Regions from separate parts of the Neorhizobium sp. P12A genome, predicted to be linked through region 2. Evidence: riboswitches for the same ligand, from Rfam matches in the RefSeq annotation. Region 2 holds a riboswitch; each other region holds the start of a gene.

Region 1 (4,209 bases), on a different contig from region 2:
AGCGCCACTGTCCAATCGTCTTCTGTCATCTTCGTGCTCATGCCGACCTCCAAATCAGTCGGCACTCCATGAATCAGACTAAGTGCAAGTCAGGAATCCCAAAGGGGCCACATGCGCAATCCGTCCACATCGCCTAGCATTGTCTGGCTATTGCGTTAATACACGGTCATGACCGTCCCAATTGACTTTGACTGTGAAGCCTGCGGTGCTTGCTGCTCGTTCTCGCCCACCTGGCCCAGATTTTCCACCGAGACGGAAGCGGAGCTCGACGCTATACCGGCGCGCTTTGTTTCGGAGGATCAGCGGGGGATGCGGTGCAACGGGGCGCGTTGTTCTGCTTTGGCTGGCATTGTTGGTTCTCGGACATCGTGTCTGGTTTACGAACTTCGGCCCGATGTCTGCCGGGCCTGTGTCCCAGGAGACGGAGCCTGTCTGGAGGCACGTTCGTCTTTTGGGCTCGACTAAACGAAAGGCAACAGCAACAAAGCCGCCCTGCTGCTCCACGGTTTCTACCAGGTCTCAAAGGCTTGTTTTCGGGTGTTTTTGGATTTGGGCCTTGGTGTCGCCGGTTCAGATCCCAACAAGGTGAGTCAGCCTGGTCATGACTTGAAAGTGGCGGCATGATATCTGGCGATTTTCGGCGACAAAGATTGAGAGGCATGACCACACAATTCGACATGTTTTCCGACAATGACGTCGGAGCGCCTGCAAGATCTCCTCGCGCCGTTTCGACGAAGCGAATGACGCCGGCTACCCTCCACGAAGAGGGCATGATCGCCCACCTGGCGGCGACTGGTCGCTATCGTGTCTTAAGAAAACTCGAGCCGCGTGGAATAGCGTCAGTAATTCGGCCCGAATATCCGCTCCGCGGCGTCATTATCGACACGGAAACGACGGGTCTCGATCATCGCAGGGATGAGATCATCGAGATCGGAGCGATAGGCTTCACGTTTGATGAGCAGGGTGGGATCGGCGACGTCACCGGCGTTTACGGTGGCTTGCAGCAGCCAACAACGTCTATTCCCGCCGAAATTACTAAACTGACGGGCATCACCGGTGAAATGGTGGCGGGTCAGTTTATCGACATGCTGGCATTGAGGCACATCATCGATCCTGCGGATCTGATCATCGCGCACAATGCCCGGTTCGACCGCCCTTTTTGCGAAACCTTCTCAGCATCGTTTTCCGGCAAGGCATGGGCGTGCTCCAACGTGGAGATCGACTGGTCGTCGCGCGGGTTCGAGGGAACGAAACTTGGCTATCTCGTTGGGCAGGCGGGTCTTTTTCATGAAGGCCATCGGGCCATCGACGATTGCTTCGCTTTGCTCGAGGTTCTCTCTCTAGGGAGCAATTCTGACGCACGCTCGCCTTTTGCCGAACTCTATCAGGCAAGCCAGCGGTCGCGGGTCCGCATCTTTGCCGAAAACAGTCCGTTCGACATGAAGGATCACCTCAAGGCGCGCGGTTACCGCTGGTCCGATGGCAGCGATGGCCGCCCGAAATGCTGGTGGATCGAAGTTGATGAAGCGGACCTAGACGATGAGCTCAATTATCTCCGCTCCGATATCTATCGGTATCCGGAAGCCGATCCGCCCTTCCGGCACTTGACCGCATTCGATCGGTTTCGGGCTTGACCGTCTGGCTGTGTCGCAGCCGCCTCACTATCCTTTGCACTCTTTGGGGACGATCAGCAGTAGGCCGGGCATATAACCGGTTTCCCCAAGGGGCAATGGTCGCCAGCAGCGCCGGAAGCACGCAAGTCGACTTGACTGGGACAAGGTTTAGGCAGTAGTGTTATGTAATAACATAACTAAAGGAATTACCGTGATACGATCCAAACCCCCCGTCATCGTCCTTTCCAGCTTTCTCAGACCGAGCTTGACAGGTCTCTTGTCGATGCCTCCCAATTCATCCTCAACATTGGCGAAATCTAGCGGATCCTTTTGTCAGCTGGGCGCGCCGCGCTGCCTGGTATCACACCATCTACCCAATGCAATCGACAGCGTCTTGACCTCGAGGCGTCGTTGACCTTAACTGATGCCGACGGTTTCCCAAGGATGACTCTGAGGGGATTAATAGGGAACACGGTGCGGACGACCCAAAGTGGGACCAAGACCGTGGCTGCCCCCGCAACTGTAAGCGGATTGCCGACCATCCAAGGGCCCTTGAGGCCATGCCACTGCGAAAACCGCGGGAAGGCAGATGGACGGCAGAAATCCGTGAGCCAGGAGACCTGCCGTCAAATCGTCATCCAATCAGCCGGGCGGGGATGCCCGGACAAGGAACAGATATGACAGACCTGACCCTTCGCTTATCGCGATGCCCATCGGCCTCGATTGGATTTCTCATGCCCGATTTTCGCGTGCGGCCTTTCCTCTGAAACCGCACCGGGCCGAACTCCTCCTGCAAACATCGAGAACCAACCAATGACATCGCTTTTAAAATTGCTTGCCGTCGCCTGCGGCCTTGCCTTCGTCGCCGCGCCCGCTTTCGCGGCCACGCAATATCCGCTCACCGTCACCAATTGTGGCCTGAAGGTTACCTTCGGCAAGGCGCCTGCGAAGATCGTCTCGATCGGCCAGAGCATGACGGAAGTGCTCTACGCTCTTGGTCTTTCAAACAAGGTTGTAGGCACGGCCGTCTGGTTCAGCCCAGTGCTGCCGCAATTTGCCGACGTGAACAGCAAGATCAGGCGTCTGGCCGACAACGAGCCGAGCTTTGAATCCGTGGTCGGGCAGGAGCCTGATCTCGTCGCTGCGGAATTTGAGTGGCATGTCGGGCCGCAGGGTTCCGTCGGAAAGCGCGAGCAGTTTTCTGCGCTCGGAATCAACACCTATGTGTCGCCAGCCGACTGCGTCGCCAAGGTCAACGACAATGGCGGCGACGGTGTTCGCAAGGAACTGTTCTCCATGGACCTGATCTATCAGGAAATCGCCGAGCTCTCGGAGATCTTCGACGTCAAGGATCGTGGCGACGCACTGATCGCCGACATGAAGAGGCGCGAGGCCGACGCGGTCGCCTCAGTCGCATCCGTCAAGATGAAGAACGTGCCCATCGTCTTCTGGTTTTCCAGCAAGGAGGTCAATGGCGACGCCTTCATCGCCGGCAAGAACGGCGCTCCCGCCTATATCCTCAAGACCCTGGGCGCTACAAATGTGGTGACGACCGAGGAGGAATGGCCGCTCGTCGGATGGGAAACGATCAGCGCGGCTAATCCCGCTGTGATCGTCATGGCTGATATGGATCGGCGTCGTTACGCCGCCGACAATCCGAAGATGAAGCGCGATTTTCTCGATCACGACCCGGTCACCAGCCAGATGGCGGCAGTGAAGGACAAGCGCATCGTTCTGATGGATGCCGAAGCAATGAGCCCATCGATCCGTACCGTAGACGGCATCGAGCAGTTGGCCAGCGCGATCAAGTCTTTTGGCCTGACGCAGTGACACGGTTTGATATGGGAAGGCGGGGCGTCTGGTCGCTCCTTTTGTTGTTTGTCCTTGGCTTCGTCCTGCTTGCCTTCGCGATCAGTCTCGCCGTGTCGATCGGCGAGATTTCCATTCCGCTCTCGACGACCGCCGAGGCGGTGGCCAATCGCCTGTTCGGCGCAGAATTCGAGATCAGTCGCATCCATCAGGGGATCGTCTGGGACTACAGGCTGAGCCGGGCCCTGGTGGCGGCCAGCGCCGGCGCGGCGCTCGCGTTGAGCGGTACAGTGCTGCAGGCAATGCTGCGCAACCCGCTCGCCGAACCCTATCTGCTCGGCATTTCCGCAGGCGCGTCCACGGGGGCCGTCGCCGTCATGATCCTCGGTTTCGGTTATGGGGTGCTGACGCTGTCGGGCGGTGCGTTCATTGGCGCCGTTCTCGCATTCGCGCTGGTGGTCCTGCTGGCTGCCGGCGCGGGCGGCACCGGCGAGCGTATCATTCTCTGCGGCGTCGCCGGCTCACAGCTCTTCAATGCGTTGACGTCCTATATCGTCACGACCTCGGCCAATGCCGAGCAAGCCCGCGGCGTGATGTTCTGGCTGCTCGGCTCGTTAAGCGGCGTGCGCTGGCCGGATGTTTATCTGGCAGCTCCGGTCACAGTCGTCGGCTTTCTCGTCTGTTTCTGGCATGTGCGGGCGCTCGATGCCTTCGTTTTCGGAATGGATGCAGCCGCGTCGTTGGGCATCCCAGTGCGCCGCGTGCAGGCGATCCTTCTAGGCGCGAC
Region 2 (4,209 bases):
CGTCGGGGCCTGAGCCGGCTGGAAGCTTTCCTGATGGTAGCGTTCCATATCGAAACCATGCGCTTCCAGCATGGACCGGACGCTGTCCATGAAGACCTCAGGGCCGCAGCAGAAGATCGTGCGGTCCATGAAATCGGGCGCCAGCAGCGCGATCTTCGCCTTGTCGATGCGGCCCTTGAGGCCGGACCACAGGTCGGTGCGCGCGCAGGCCTCGACGATGAAGCCGAGGTTGAGGTTCGGCATGAAGCGGGCGAGATATTCCAGCTCCGACCGGAAGATGATCTCCGATGGCCCGCGCGAACAGTTGATGAAGGTGATGTCGGACATCGGCGCGGTGTCGGCCATATAGCGCGTCATCGACATCATCGGCGTGATGCCGGATCCGGCCGAGACCAGCAGGTATTTTTCGCCGGGATGGCGGATATGGGTGAAATCGCCGAGCGGCCCGAAGGCGCGAATGCGCATGCCGGGCTTCAGGTTCTCGAACATCCAGCGCGTGCCGATGCTGCTTGCCTGCGCCTTGACCGTGACCGCGATCGAGAAGGGCCGCGATGGGGTCGAGGACAGCGTATAGGTGCGCATGACCGACTGTTCCGGTCCGACCGGAATTTCAAGCGTGACGAACTGGCCCGGCAGATAGCGGAACCAGTTGTCCTTATCGGAGCGGAACGTGAAGGTCATCACGTCTGGCGCCTCCGGCGTTGCCGACAGGCATTCAAGGAGATGCTGCCTGTCGCTCCAGGGCTTCATCTCGTCCAGGTGCTGGTGTCGTACCGAAAGCGCCATGTTCATCTCACGCCACCGCCGACAGTTTCTGATCGCCCTGGAGGCGATTGATCATGAAGTTCGAATACCATTCGACGAACTGCATGACGCCGCCTTCGTGCATTTCCGAATAGGGACCGGGCTCATAGGCCGGGGAATGGATGCCGAAGGCATTTTCCTCGACGATGCGGCGGTCCTGATCGTTGGTCTCGGTCCAGACGTGGGTCAGTTCCTCGAGATCGTAATCGACGCCTTCGACCGCATCCTTGTGGACGAGCCACTTGGTCGTAACGGCCGTTTCCTCGGCATTGAGCGGCAGGACTCGGAAAGAGATCGCGTGGTCTCCGAGGACGTGGTTCCAGGTGGTCGGATAGTGGAAGAGAAGCATGGTGCCGATGCCACCGAGGCTGACATCATCCGACAGCTGGCGCTTGACGGCGCGCTGTCCGCTCATCGTGTAGCTTTCAGCACCCTCGATCAGCGGCATGCGGGTCGTGCGGTACTGGCCGTCGGCGGAGAGCTTGAATTCGCTTGGCAGGCCGGCGGCCTCACAATGCTGCCAGTGGGCGACGATAACAGGGTCGCTCATCGCGCCCTGGACGCCCGACACGGTCGGTGCTTCCGGGAAGGTGCGGCAGAGCTCCGGATGGTTGCCGGCGCAATGGTAGCATTCGCGGTTGTTTTCCCAGACGAGCTTCCAATTGCCCTTTTCGATGATCGTGCTCTGGAAGGCGACCTTCGCCTCGCTGAGGCGATGCGGCTTCATGTAGGGCTCGATCGAGGCCCGGACGGGGGCGAAGTCAGGTGCGTTCTGCGCCAAGCAGATGAAGATATAGCCGCCGACACTCTCGCAATGGACCTGCTTGAGGTTGAACTGTGTCTTGTCGAAATCCTCGGCCATCTGACGGGCGAAGAGCAGCGAGCCGTCGAGCTCGTAGGTCCACTGATGGTAGGGACAGACAAGCTTTGCCGACGAGCCGCGCTCCGACGTGCAGACGCGGGAGCCGCGGTGGCGGCAGCTGTTGTGCAGCGCGCGGATCTGACCGTCGCGACCGCGGACGATGACGATGGGGTAATCGCCGATCTGGACCGTGAAGTAGTTGCCGGCCTTCGGGATCTCGCAGTCATGGCCGATGAACAGCCAGTCGCGATAATAGATCAGTTCCATGTCGAGCTTGAAATAGTCCTGGTCGATGTAGAAGGGCTGCTCCAGGCTGAAGCCTTCACGGCGGTTCTTCAGCTGCCGAAGAACGGTATTGCGAATATCCATTGTCATATCCTCATGCGCTTTCGCCGCTCTGGAGACGGAGGACATGGTTGGACGGCCGGCTGCGTGCCGGTGCCAAACTGCCTCCGGCCGCCCACCGCGACCAGTTCAGGTCAAAACATGCTCCCAATGGCTGGTTTCCGGGCTCAGGAGCCGTTCCCGTAGGAACTTCGCGGCGCCTTCCCAGGCGTTTCGCCCAGTGGCCTTATTGCCGCGATCCACTCCACCACCGTTGCGGGGGCAGCGCCGGAATTTGACCGGCTTCCCAATTCTCCGCCTCCCCTAGCAGGCGGCACCTTGAGATTTCGTCCCATATAATCATCAGCCGGTGGCGGCGCGTGGCTGCAATGCGACATCGACTTCGAAATTGACGACGCAAGCGATCCTGCCGCTGCACATCCGCATATATTGCAACACAATCAGGGTATTAGACGGTATGCTCGGCGGGTCACGGATGTTCCGGACAATGATTTCCCATGTATCGCCAGGCTTCATATCGCGTTTGCGACAGCCGCTGGAAACCGGGTCTTTCCGACCCGAATAACAACGCAGGACGCGCGAGCCGATTTAAGCCCGGGTTAAGGCAAGGCCCCTATCCTGAATAGAGATACCAATTGCGGCGAGTGACGATCATGGCAAAGCTCAGATATTTCGATGCACGCAAGCCGTACGAAGCCGAGCAGCAACGTCCCGCCGCGGTACACTCCGAATTCCTCCGAACGGGCCGCATCATTCGCACCAAGGCCAACTGGCTTTCCGAGGAGCGCCGCTATCTCACTCATGAAGAGGTTGCTGAGAGGACGGCCGCGAAGCTGCAGGCAGCCGGCGAGAAGACGCATGACCGGCTGAACAATTTTCACCGCGCCATCCAGTTTCCGAAGATGATCTTTCATCGCACGCTGGCGGACAGTCCCCATCTCGGCTACTGCCATGTCACGGCATCACGGACGCAATTTGCCAAGTTCGACCATGTGAACTGGGCCTTCTACATCGCGAACTTCTTTGCCAAGATCGGCGAGAACGATAATTTCTTCGAGGAAATAGACCTCAGGATGTCGCGCATGTATTTCGCGGTTGCGGTCCAGCCCAACAAAGACTCGCAAGACAAGTCGCTGACGATCGACCGCACGATCCGCAGCAACGGCGTCCTTTTCCGCACCCACGACCCGCAAGTCGCTATCCGCAACGTCCTGCTGCTGGGCGCGCGAAACGAGCAGCTTCGGGAAATCATCCGGCAACTTTGAGCGGCCTTTCGGATTGATCGGCCATTGCGATCGGACTAATGACTGCCTGAACGGAAACGGCAGGTCATGGCAAGACATATCGACATCCTGAAAAGCCCCGATGCAGCGATAAAGGAAGCATGCGCAGTGCTGGCGCAAGGCTTCCCGATCGGCATGCCGACCGAGACGGTCTATGGACTTGCTGCCGACGCGACCAATCCTGTCGCCATTACCCACATCTATGAAACCAAGGGCCGCCCGCGCTTCAATCCGCTGATCTGCCATATGGCCGATCTCGCCATGGCAGAACAGCATGCCGAATTCGATCCGATATCGCGTCGTCTTGCCGAAGCCTTCTGGCCGGGACCGCTTACCATCATCGTTCCGCTGAAACCGGACAGCAATATCCACTCGCTGGCAACGGCCGGTCTCGATACGGTCGGCATCCGCGTGCCCAAGGGTTTTGCCGGCAACCTCATCCAAGCTTTCGGCAGACCGCTCGCCGCACCGAGCGCCAATACATCAGGCCAGATCAGCGCCACCAGCGCTGCCCATGTCGATGAGGATCTCGGCGAGAAGATTGAGCTCATCCTCGATGCCGGGGCGAGCGCGGTCGGCGTCGAATCCACCATCGTCAAGGTCGAGGACGGCAAGCTGCGGCTGCTGCGGCCGGGCGGACTGGCGGCCTCGGAGATCGAACGCGTCGCCGGCCAGCGGCTTTTGCGTTCCGGCAAGGCGTCGGCAGCCATCGAGGCGCCGGGCATGCTGGCGTCGCACTACGCGCCCGGTGCCGCGGTTCGTCTTGCCGCTACCGCAGTCGAGCCTGACGAAGCCCTGATCCTGTTCGGCGCAGCCGAGATAAAAGGCGCAAATCGCGCAAAGACAGTGCTCAATCTCAGCCCCCGCGGCGATCTGGCCGAGGCGGCAGCCAATCTTTTCGACTATATGAAGAAG
Region 3 (4,209 bases), on a different contig from region 2:
GACGGCTCGCCAACATCCCCGAGGTCGTCAGCACCTCGCATTCGGTCCGCAGATATTCAAACGCCATCGACGAGCAGACATCGGCGGTCCGCAGGCTTCAGGCGGAGATGCAGGATCGCGGCTGCCACTCCGGCAGTGGGGTAATTATCAACGGGCAGGACGCCGCCGTTTGCGATCAGCTCGAAACCTCGCTTGGCCGCCTGCAGGAAGACCTGCAATTTCTCATCGAGCGGCGTGACGAAAGCCAGCGCGCCGGCGGCTCAGACGATGTGTTGCGCGATCAGCTTGAAACGGCACTCCGGCAAAACGGATGCGAGGATTCCGCAGCGGCTAATCCCGATACGATCATCACCAATCGCCCCGAAGTGCCCGCGACACCAGAGCAGCAGGCGATGCGGACCGACACGTTCATCCAGCCGATGGACAGAAGCGGCGGCCCGCAGCCGGGCTATGACTATTACCAGGCCGCACCGATGAACTATCCCACCGGCGGTCCCTATGGCGCGGGCCTGCAGACGGTCTGCGTGCGGACCTGCGATGGCGGCTTCTTCCCGCTGACCACCAATGCCTCGCCGGTCAATTTTCAGCATGACGCGGAAACCTGCTCGCGCATGTGCCCCGGCGTTCCGACGGAACTTTATTTCCGCTATTTGCCGAACCAGGAATCCTCGGAAATGGTCTCTGCGGCAACAGGCGCGCCCTACAGCGCCATGCCTTACGCCTTTGCCTATCGCAAGCGCGCGCCCGGCGAGAAGTCGTCCTGCACCTGCAACATGTCGGCCTATTACGAAGAAATGCAGCGCGAGAAGGCCAGCATTCAGCCACAGAGCGTCCAGCCGCAGCCAGCCGCGCCCTATAGCTCCATAACGACGATCACGACGACCAAGCCACCCTCACCCCAGCCGCAGACTGCAACGACGGCCCAGCCCGCACCAGCCGACCGCCCTTACGATCCGACGGCCAGGAAGATCCGCCAGGTCGGCCCGCAATTCCTGTCGACGGATGAGGGAAAGATCGACCTCAAACATCCCCTGGCGCCTGGCCCCCAGCCGGAGCAATAGGGCCAACCTCACCCCAGCGGTCACTGAAGACGAGATCGTCCAGCGACAGCCGCTGTCGCCATCCCTTAACCGCCAGTTCCGGTTCACTGTAGAGCTCATCAACATAGCCGAGGCAGAGCCAGGCAACGATCTCGATTCTATCGGGAATGCCGAGCAGCAGCCTAATATCGGCATCATGGAAGATGCTGACCCAGCCCATGCCGACACCTTCGGCACGCGCGGCAAGCCACAGGTTCTGGATGGCGCAAACCGTGGAGTAGGAATCCATGCGCGGATTATGCGTGCGTCCAAGCACGACCGGCCCGGCCCGGTCAGGATCGCAGGTGACGCATATGCTGAGCGGCGCCTTGCGGATACCTTCAAGCTTCAGGGAACGATAGCTGACGGCCCGCTCACCCTTAAACATCTGAGCCGCCTCGTCGTTAGCGTGCTGGAACGCCTGCCACGCAGCCTCACGAACCAAGGGATCGCGGACAAGCACGAAACTCCAGGGCTGCATGAAACCGACGGACGGCGCGCTATGCGCGGCCCCGAGCAGACGCGCAATCAGCGCATCGGGCAACGGATCGGGCAGAAACTGGTCGCGAACATCCCGCCGTGTTTCGATGGCGCGGTAGACAGCTTCTCGTTCAGCCGCGGAAAATGCCTGTGAACGGACAAGAAAATCCTTCGGATCGGGTCGCATCGTCAAATCCCCAACAATGCCGACCTCACCGCCGTCCGCGCGGTTTGGCCTATCGCGTCAGGCCGGTCTTCTGGCTTGGCTTCGATTGCCTCTCGCTACCTTCCCGGTTTAACAACCAGTGGCATCCATATGAAAGAACATTCGAAAGTTCTTTCCTGCGACAGACATCCGCCTCACAGCGTTGGGCACGCGCCGGATTTTGACCGGCTTCCCGATTCTCCCGCTTGGCACGGGCACCTGACGATCAAAGCTATGCGCGATCCGCCTACCGAAAGCAAGCGGATCGCCAACACGTCTCAACGAGAGGAAACGGGCCTCCTGAACAGCCTCATGATTGCCTCATCGCCCGTCTCCCGCGCCAGATCGCCGTAGGAACGTCCCGAGGCATCCCGAATGGAGCGATCGGCGCCGCGGCCGACAAGGAGCGCCGCCGCATCGGCGCGATGATTGAGAATGGCAAAGCCCAGCGGCGTCAGCCAATCTCGGTCCGGGCTCGGCGCACCGGATCGTCGAAGGCTCTCAAAACGCCGGTCGAGCAACGATGGATCCGCGTCCAGCAATGCTTCCAGCTGCCCGATCTCACCAAAGGCGGCCGCCGCAAAGATATCGAGCGGCTGCGTCTTCAGGAACTCCACCATATCGGCATGGCCGTTATAGTCCGCCCAACCGATCGGCGGCGCGTGATAGTAGGGATCGCGGATCGTGGGATCGGCACCATGCTCGATCAGCAGTTTTACCATTTCGATGTGACCGTGGAGTGCTGCTTCATGCAGCGGCGTGCGGCTAGTCATCGCGTTCACATCCAAACCAAGCGCCAGCATCCGACGAACCGCCTCAAGGGCATTTTCGCCTGCGGCCTCATGCAGCATGGTTGGGTGCTTTCGCTGGACATCGGCGGGGCTGGTCTGCTGCGCCGCCATCATTCTCGGCAAATAATCGATTGGATGCTCGCTATTCATGATGGCGACATAGGCCCAATCCTCCGCCTTCAGACGAACCGCGACCGCTCCATGCTGCACGAGATAGGCCACCAACTCCTTCTCGTTGCCGAGCCGCGCCCACTCATAGGGCGTGCGCCCATTGACCGGCCGGTTGACGTCGGCGCCATGCTCGACCAATAGCCGCACCCGCTGCGGCATCCGCTTTTCCAGAGCCCAGGCGAGTTGATAGTCGAACACGGTCTGCGAATTCTCGACCAGCTTCCCATCTTCCCGCACGGACCAATTGTTCCGGTCGCTGGCGCTCAATCCATATTCGAGCAGCAGTTCGAGGCAGGAATTATCCGGCTCGAACATCCTGTTGTAGAGCGCCTGGCTGTCATTGACGTTCGCGCCGGCGTCAAGCAGCAGCCGCGCGAATGTCATATAGCCCGGATGTTCCGGCTGCCGGATTTTCCCAGCCTCTCCCTGCCCGAAGACGCCGGTCAACGCCGTGAAGCGATATTGGCCATTGTCGAGAAAGAGGGCATTCGGATCGGCTCCACGCGCGATCAGCAGTCGGCCGACGTCGAGAGTGGAATGGCCGGGAAGACGGGCATAGGCAGCATAAAGCAACGGCTGCCAATCGTAGGGACCGCCCTTTCGCTCGATCAATTGCGGCTGCCGGTCCAGCCAGCGGGCGACGCGTGCCGCATCGCCCATCGCTGCGGCAACATGGATGCTATCGTCGGCAATATCGGGATGCGCGTCAAGGAGCTCCACGGCCTCGTCGAAACGGGCGGGATCGGCGGGAATACGCGAGAAATAGGACACGGTCGCAAGCGACAGGAAGCGATTGGCAAGCTGATCCCTCGCCTCATCCCGGCTACCCGATCGCTCCAGATGGTCCTTGAGCTTGGTCCAGCTCGAGAACCCGTATTCGCGAGCCGTTACCAGCTGGATATCCTGCAGCCCGACTGCTGCAGCGTCAGCGAAATACGGCGTCACGCGCGCAAGCGCCGACGTATCGCCTGTTTGCACGGCTTTCAAAAAGGCTTTCGCCTGCTTTTTCACGGAATCGAGCGTGGCGTTCGCCGCCAGGGAGCGTGTGGTCACGGAGACCTCCTTTCATAACGTCCGGTATCCGCGCCCACAGACTGAAAAGAGGTGTGGCAGTCTAAAAATCATTCATCAGGTGGGCCTTGCCCTTCCCGCGGATCGGATGTGCCCTGCGAACGATCAAAAGCTATCGGCAAAAATCCGCGCTGTCCAGCGGCCTCAGGCCGCCGGCTCATAGCGAACGAAGGCGAATTCATCACCATCCGGTGACCAATTGGGCGAATTCATCGTGCCCTGGCCACCGAACAGATCGAACAGCGTTTCGACATTGCCGCCATCCGCATCCATCATGCGCACCCGAACGTTCAGGTCGCGCGGATGATCAAACACATCGGGGTCGTAGGAGATGAAGACGACTTTGTCACCCCTGGGTGACGGATGCGGAAACCAGTCGCCGTAGTTGCTGTCCGTTATCCGCTCGACGGCA
Region 4 (4,209 bases), on a different contig from region 2:
CGTCTTCGCGCATCATCCGGCCGACCGTCAGGCTGCGGATCCAGCCGACATCGTGGGCGCTGCGAATGCTCTCGCCGCGAAGGTGAAAACGCCAGGTCGCGAAGGAGTAGCCGAAGGTCGAGCGGACGACGAGCGACGAGGTGATGACGGCGGCAAGCACCAGCGCGGTGATCGGGAAGTCGCCGGTGATTTCCAGCGCGAGGAAGGTCATGGTCAGCGGGCCGCCGATGATAGCGACGGCAAGCGAACTCATGCCAACGACAGCGTAGATAACCGGCGTCAGCGTCGCGTGATCGAAATAGGGGGCGGAATAGGCGAAGATCTTGCCAAGCAAGGCGCCCATGAAAAGCGAGGCGAAGAACAGGCCGCCTCTGAAACCGGAGCCGATCGAGACGGCTGACGCTAGGGATTTCAGGAGCAGAATGCCGATCAGCGTCGGGATTGCGATGGTGTTGGCGAGATTGAGATGCAGGGCGCCGTGACCCGCCGAAAGCACCTGCGGCGTTATCAGGGCGAGGAGGCCGACAACGATACCGCCGAGTGCCGGACGGAAGGGCAATGCGATGGAGCTCTTTCGCGCCAGTTCCTCGATGAAGGAAACGCCCTGCATGATCAGGATTCCGGCGCCGGCGCAGAAAGCGCCGAGCAAGAGCGCCGGAATATAGTCCGCCGGAACGACGCTGCCGAAATCGCCGACGTCGATGTTGAAATCGTTGCCGGAGAGAAGGCGCGCCACGAGGGTGGAGATCAGTGCGGAGACGACGACGGGCGTCAGCGTGATGATCGAATAGGTGCCGATGATGAGCTCGAAGGCGTAAAAAGCACCGGTCAGCGGTGCGTTGAAGGCGGCGGCGATGGCGCCGGCGGCGCCACAGCCGACGAGCGTTCTGAGATCGGAGCGGCGAAGCTGAAGTTTGTAGCCGAGCTTTGACGCTATTCCTGCCGCGATCTGGGTGTAGCCGGCCTCGAGGCCGACGGAAGCGCCGAAGCCGTTCGAAATGAGATTCTGCACGGCGACCAGGATGCTGTCGGTCAGCGACAGCCGGCCGCCATGCAAGGCGTTCGCTTCGATCGGGTCGACCATCGGCTTCTTGCGGGTCTTGGCCAGAATGAAGATCATCAGGCCCAGGACGATGCCGCCGACAACAGGAGATGCGAGCAGCAGGAACTTGTCGTCAACCTGCGCCGAACTCAAGCGCCCTGAGTCGTCGATACCGAAGATCAGCGTGTGCATCGTCCGCGATATCACGCTCATAGCGGTGACCGCGCAGCCGGATGTGATCCCGACGAAAGCGCCGGCAAAGATCATACCGAGCTCGCTGCGACGCAACGCAGCTCTCATGCGGCCGAGATCAAAGAAGGAATACAGGGCGCCAAAACGGCGCTGTTTGAATTTCTGCAGCATCGGGAGGACGAACTTTTACAGGCATTCGAAAGCTTGAAGCAGTCTATAGACTGCTAAGGTCAAAGAATTACGGCAAAAGACCGACATCTTCTTCCTTTTTCCCGCCAATTGCCCCTCGCGTCGAAAAATAATGGCTGCCGGGGCAAGGTCCCGGCCGTTTTCCGTCCGCCGAATGCGATTGACTCGGAATGGCGGTTTCCGTAACCATCGGGCTTCATAACGGATGGTTCCCGGGCGGCGGTCGTCGCAAGGGATGAAAAGGGAATGTGACGGGACGGACCCAAGCCGGGCGTTTTCATCACAGCCGACCCCGCGACTGTAGAGCGGTCAGGGTCTTCTGTCCGGTTTTAAAGCTTTTTCGCAGACGGTTCCCAATGGTGGGGACGGGCGAAAAAGACCGGAAGCCGGAAAAGCCACTGGCGTGGCATCATGATCAGCCGGGGTTGGACGCCTCTAATTCTACGAATCGTCCACCTTTTCATGATGACTGCCGGGAAGGCGAGGACGACCCGCTGGCGCACGACCCGGGGCGACCGTTTCGGTCTGCTCAGGCGACCGACTTCGGTCTGCCCCGGTCGCCGCGCCTCAAACCGCGAGCCAGGAGACCTGCCATGCGTGCCGGGCGAAGAGCCCATAGCTCAAGGGGCGAAAGCTCCGCTGCCAGCACGGAGGTTGTCATGGCTGTGAAACCATTTCGGCATCCGTTTTCGGATGCTCGCGCGACCATATTCGCCGCATCGAGCGCCGCGCAGCATCTCCATGCGTGACGATCGGCGGCGCAAATGACATCCCCATCCTTCATCTCTGTTCTCATCCTCGGCGGCGCCCGATCGGGCAAGTCGCGCTTTGCTGAATCGCTGGTGACGTCCTCTGGCCTCGATCGTCACTATGTGGCGACCGGGCGGGCGTGGGACGACGAGATGCGGTCGCGGATTGCGCAGCATCGGGCGGATCGCGGCGATCTCTGGACGACGTATGAAGAGCCGCTTGATCTCGTCTCTCGCCTTGCCGACATCGACGGCGAGGGGCGGGTCATCCTGATCGATTGCCTGACGCTCTGGGTCACGAACCTGATGATGGAGGAGCGCGACATTGCGGCGGAATTTGCCGCTCTTTCAGAATACCTGCCGAATGCGAAAGCGCGGCTCGTCCTCGTCTCCAACGAGGTCGGGCTCGGGATCGTGCCGGACAATGCAATGGCGCGCGCCTTTCGCGACCATGCCGGACGCCTCCACCAGATGATCGCGGCGCAAGTCGCGGAAGTTTATTTCGTTGCGGCCGGTCTGCCGCTGAAAATGAAGGGTTGATTTGATGAACCAGCAGAAAATTCCAGCCACCGTCATCACCGGCTTTCTCGGTGCCGGCAAGACGACGATGATCCGCAACCTGCTGCAGAATACCGGCGGCAAGAAGATCGCGTTGATCATCAACGAATTCGGCGATCTCGGCGTCGACGGCGACGTGCTGAAGGGCTGCGGCGCGGAAAACTGCACCGAGGACGATATTATCGAGCTGACCAACGGCTGCATCTGCTGCACCGTCGCCGACGATTTCATCCCAACCATGACGAAGCTCCTAGAGCGCGACGCCCGGCCGGACCATATCGTCATCGAGACCTCGGGGCTTGCGCTGCCGCAGCCGCTCGTTGCCGCCTTCAACTGGCCGGATATCCGCACGCAGGTGACCGTCGATGGCGTCATCACCGTGGTCGACAGCGCAGCGGTTGCGGCCGGCCGTTTCGCCGACGACCATGATGCGGTCAATGCCGCCCGCGCCGAAGACGCGTCGCTCGACCACGACAATCCGATCGAGGAGCTTTTCGAGGACCAACTGACCTGCGCCGACCTGATCGTTCTCAACAAGACCGATCTTCTCGACTCGGCAGGCATCGCCGGCGTACGCGCCGAGGTCTCCTCGCGCACGCATCGCCGGCCGACGATGATCGAGGCAAAGAACGGCGACGTGCCTGCCGCTGTGCTGCTCGGCCTTGGCGTCGGCACGGAGGAGGACATTGCGAACCGCAAATCGCATCACGAGCTGGAGCACGAGGACGGCGCGCCACATGACCACGACGAGTTCGACAGTTTCGTCGTCGAGCTTGGTGCCGTCGCCGATCCCAATGCCTTCATCGAGAAGCTGAAGGGCGTGATTGCGGAACATGACGTGCTACGCCTGAAGGGCTTCGTCGATGTTCCCGGCAAGCCGATGCGCCTGCAGATCCAGGCCGTCGGCAGCCGCATCGATCAATATTTCGACCGCGCATGGATATCTGGCGAAGCGCGTGCGACCCGGCTCGTCGTCATCGGCCTGCACGATATGGACGAGACGGTCGTTCGCGGGGCGATCGAGGCGCTGGTGTAAGGCAGAACGATGCATCTCCTGCTGGCACAGAAGGGTACGATCAGCGATGGCGACGAGGCGATTGATCTCGGCCAATCGCCAGGCGATATCCTTTTCCTGTCGGCTGCCGACACGGAGCTCGCCGCTATCGCGGCGGCTCACGGCCACGGGAATGCCGGATTTTCCCTGAGGCTCGCCAGCCTGATGAGCCTTAAGCATCCGATGTCGGTCGATACCTATATCGAGCGTACCGCGTGTCATGCGAAGCTGATCATCGTTCGGGCGCTCGGCGGGGCGAGCTATTTCCACTATGCGCTGGAGGCGCTGCATGCCTGCGCTGCTCGTCAGGGAGCGCTGATTGCGGTGCTGCCGGGAGATTCTCGAGCCGATCCGGGGCTGACGCCGTTTTCAAATGTGGCGCTGGATGACCTCAATGCGCTCTGGTCGTATCTGATCGAGGGCGG

What was found. A riboswitch is a leader RNA that binds a small molecule or an ion and turns the genes downstream of it on or off. The one in region 2 is predicted to bind cobalamin.
Region 1: linked by a shared signal. The riboswitch ahead of DTW90_RS29375 (ABC transporter substrate-binding protein) and the one ahead of DTW90_RS10040 (aromatic ring-hydroxylating dioxygenase subunit alpha) in region 2 are both predicted to bind cobalamin.
Region 3: linked by a shared signal. The riboswitch ahead of bluB (5,6-dimethylbenzimidazole synthase) and the one ahead of DTW90_RS10040 (aromatic ring-hydroxylating dioxygenase subunit alpha) in region 2 are both predicted to bind cobalamin.
Region 4: linked by a shared signal. The riboswitch ahead of cobU (bifunctional adenosylcobinamide kinase/adenosylcobinamide-phosphate guanylyltransferase) and the one ahead of DTW90_RS10040 (aromatic ring-hydroxylating dioxygenase subunit alpha) in region 2 are both predicted to bind cobalamin.

Annotation. Positions count from the first base shown of each region.
Region 1 covers NZ_QOVX01000018.1:8-4,216, forward strand. The annotation lists gene DTW90_RS29365 (YkgJ family cysteine cluster protein) at 169-465, shown strand; gene DTW90_RS29370 (3'-5' exonuclease) at 660-1,634, shown strand; cobalamin riboswitch at 2,028-2,256, shown strand; gene DTW90_RS29375 (ABC transporter substrate-binding protein) at 2,427-3,443, shown strand; gene DTW90_RS29380 (iron ABC transporter permease) at 3,455-4,209, shown strand, end outside.
Region 2 covers NZ_QOVX01000002.1:828,546-832,754, reverse strand. The annotation lists gene DTW90_RS10045 (hybrid-cluster NAD(P)-dependent oxidoreductase) at 1-792, opposite strand, end outside; gene DTW90_RS10040 (aromatic ring-hydroxylating dioxygenase subunit alpha) at 794-2,035, opposite strand; cobalamin riboswitch at 2,146-2,347, opposite strand; gene DTW90_RS10035 (DUF6656 family protein) at 2,665-3,276, shown strand; gene DTW90_RS10030 (L-threonylcarbamoyladenylate synthase) at 3,343-4,209, shown strand, end outside.
Region 3 covers NZ_QOVX01000006.1:274,514-278,722, forward strand. The annotation lists gene DTW90_RS19440 (DUF2865 domain-containing protein) at 1-1,061, shown strand, start outside; gene bluB (5,6-dimethylbenzimidazole synthase) at 1,021-1,746, opposite strand; cobalamin riboswitch at 1,789-2,002, opposite strand; gene DTW90_RS19450 (ankyrin repeat domain-containing protein) at 2,043-3,779, opposite strand; gene DTW90_RS19455 (TolB family protein) at 3,942-4,209, opposite strand, start outside.
Region 4 covers NZ_QOVX01000001.1:52,917-57,125, reverse strand. The annotation lists gene DTW90_RS00265 (chloride channel protein) at 1-1,405, opposite strand, end outside; cobalamin riboswitch at 1,613-2,034, shown strand; gene cobU (bifunctional adenosylcobinamide kinase/adenosylcobinamide-phosphate guanylyltransferase) at 2,188-2,712, shown strand; gene cobW (cobalamin biosynthesis protein CobW) at 2,717-3,766, shown strand; gene cobN (cobaltochelatase subunit CobN) at 3,776-4,209, shown strand, end outside.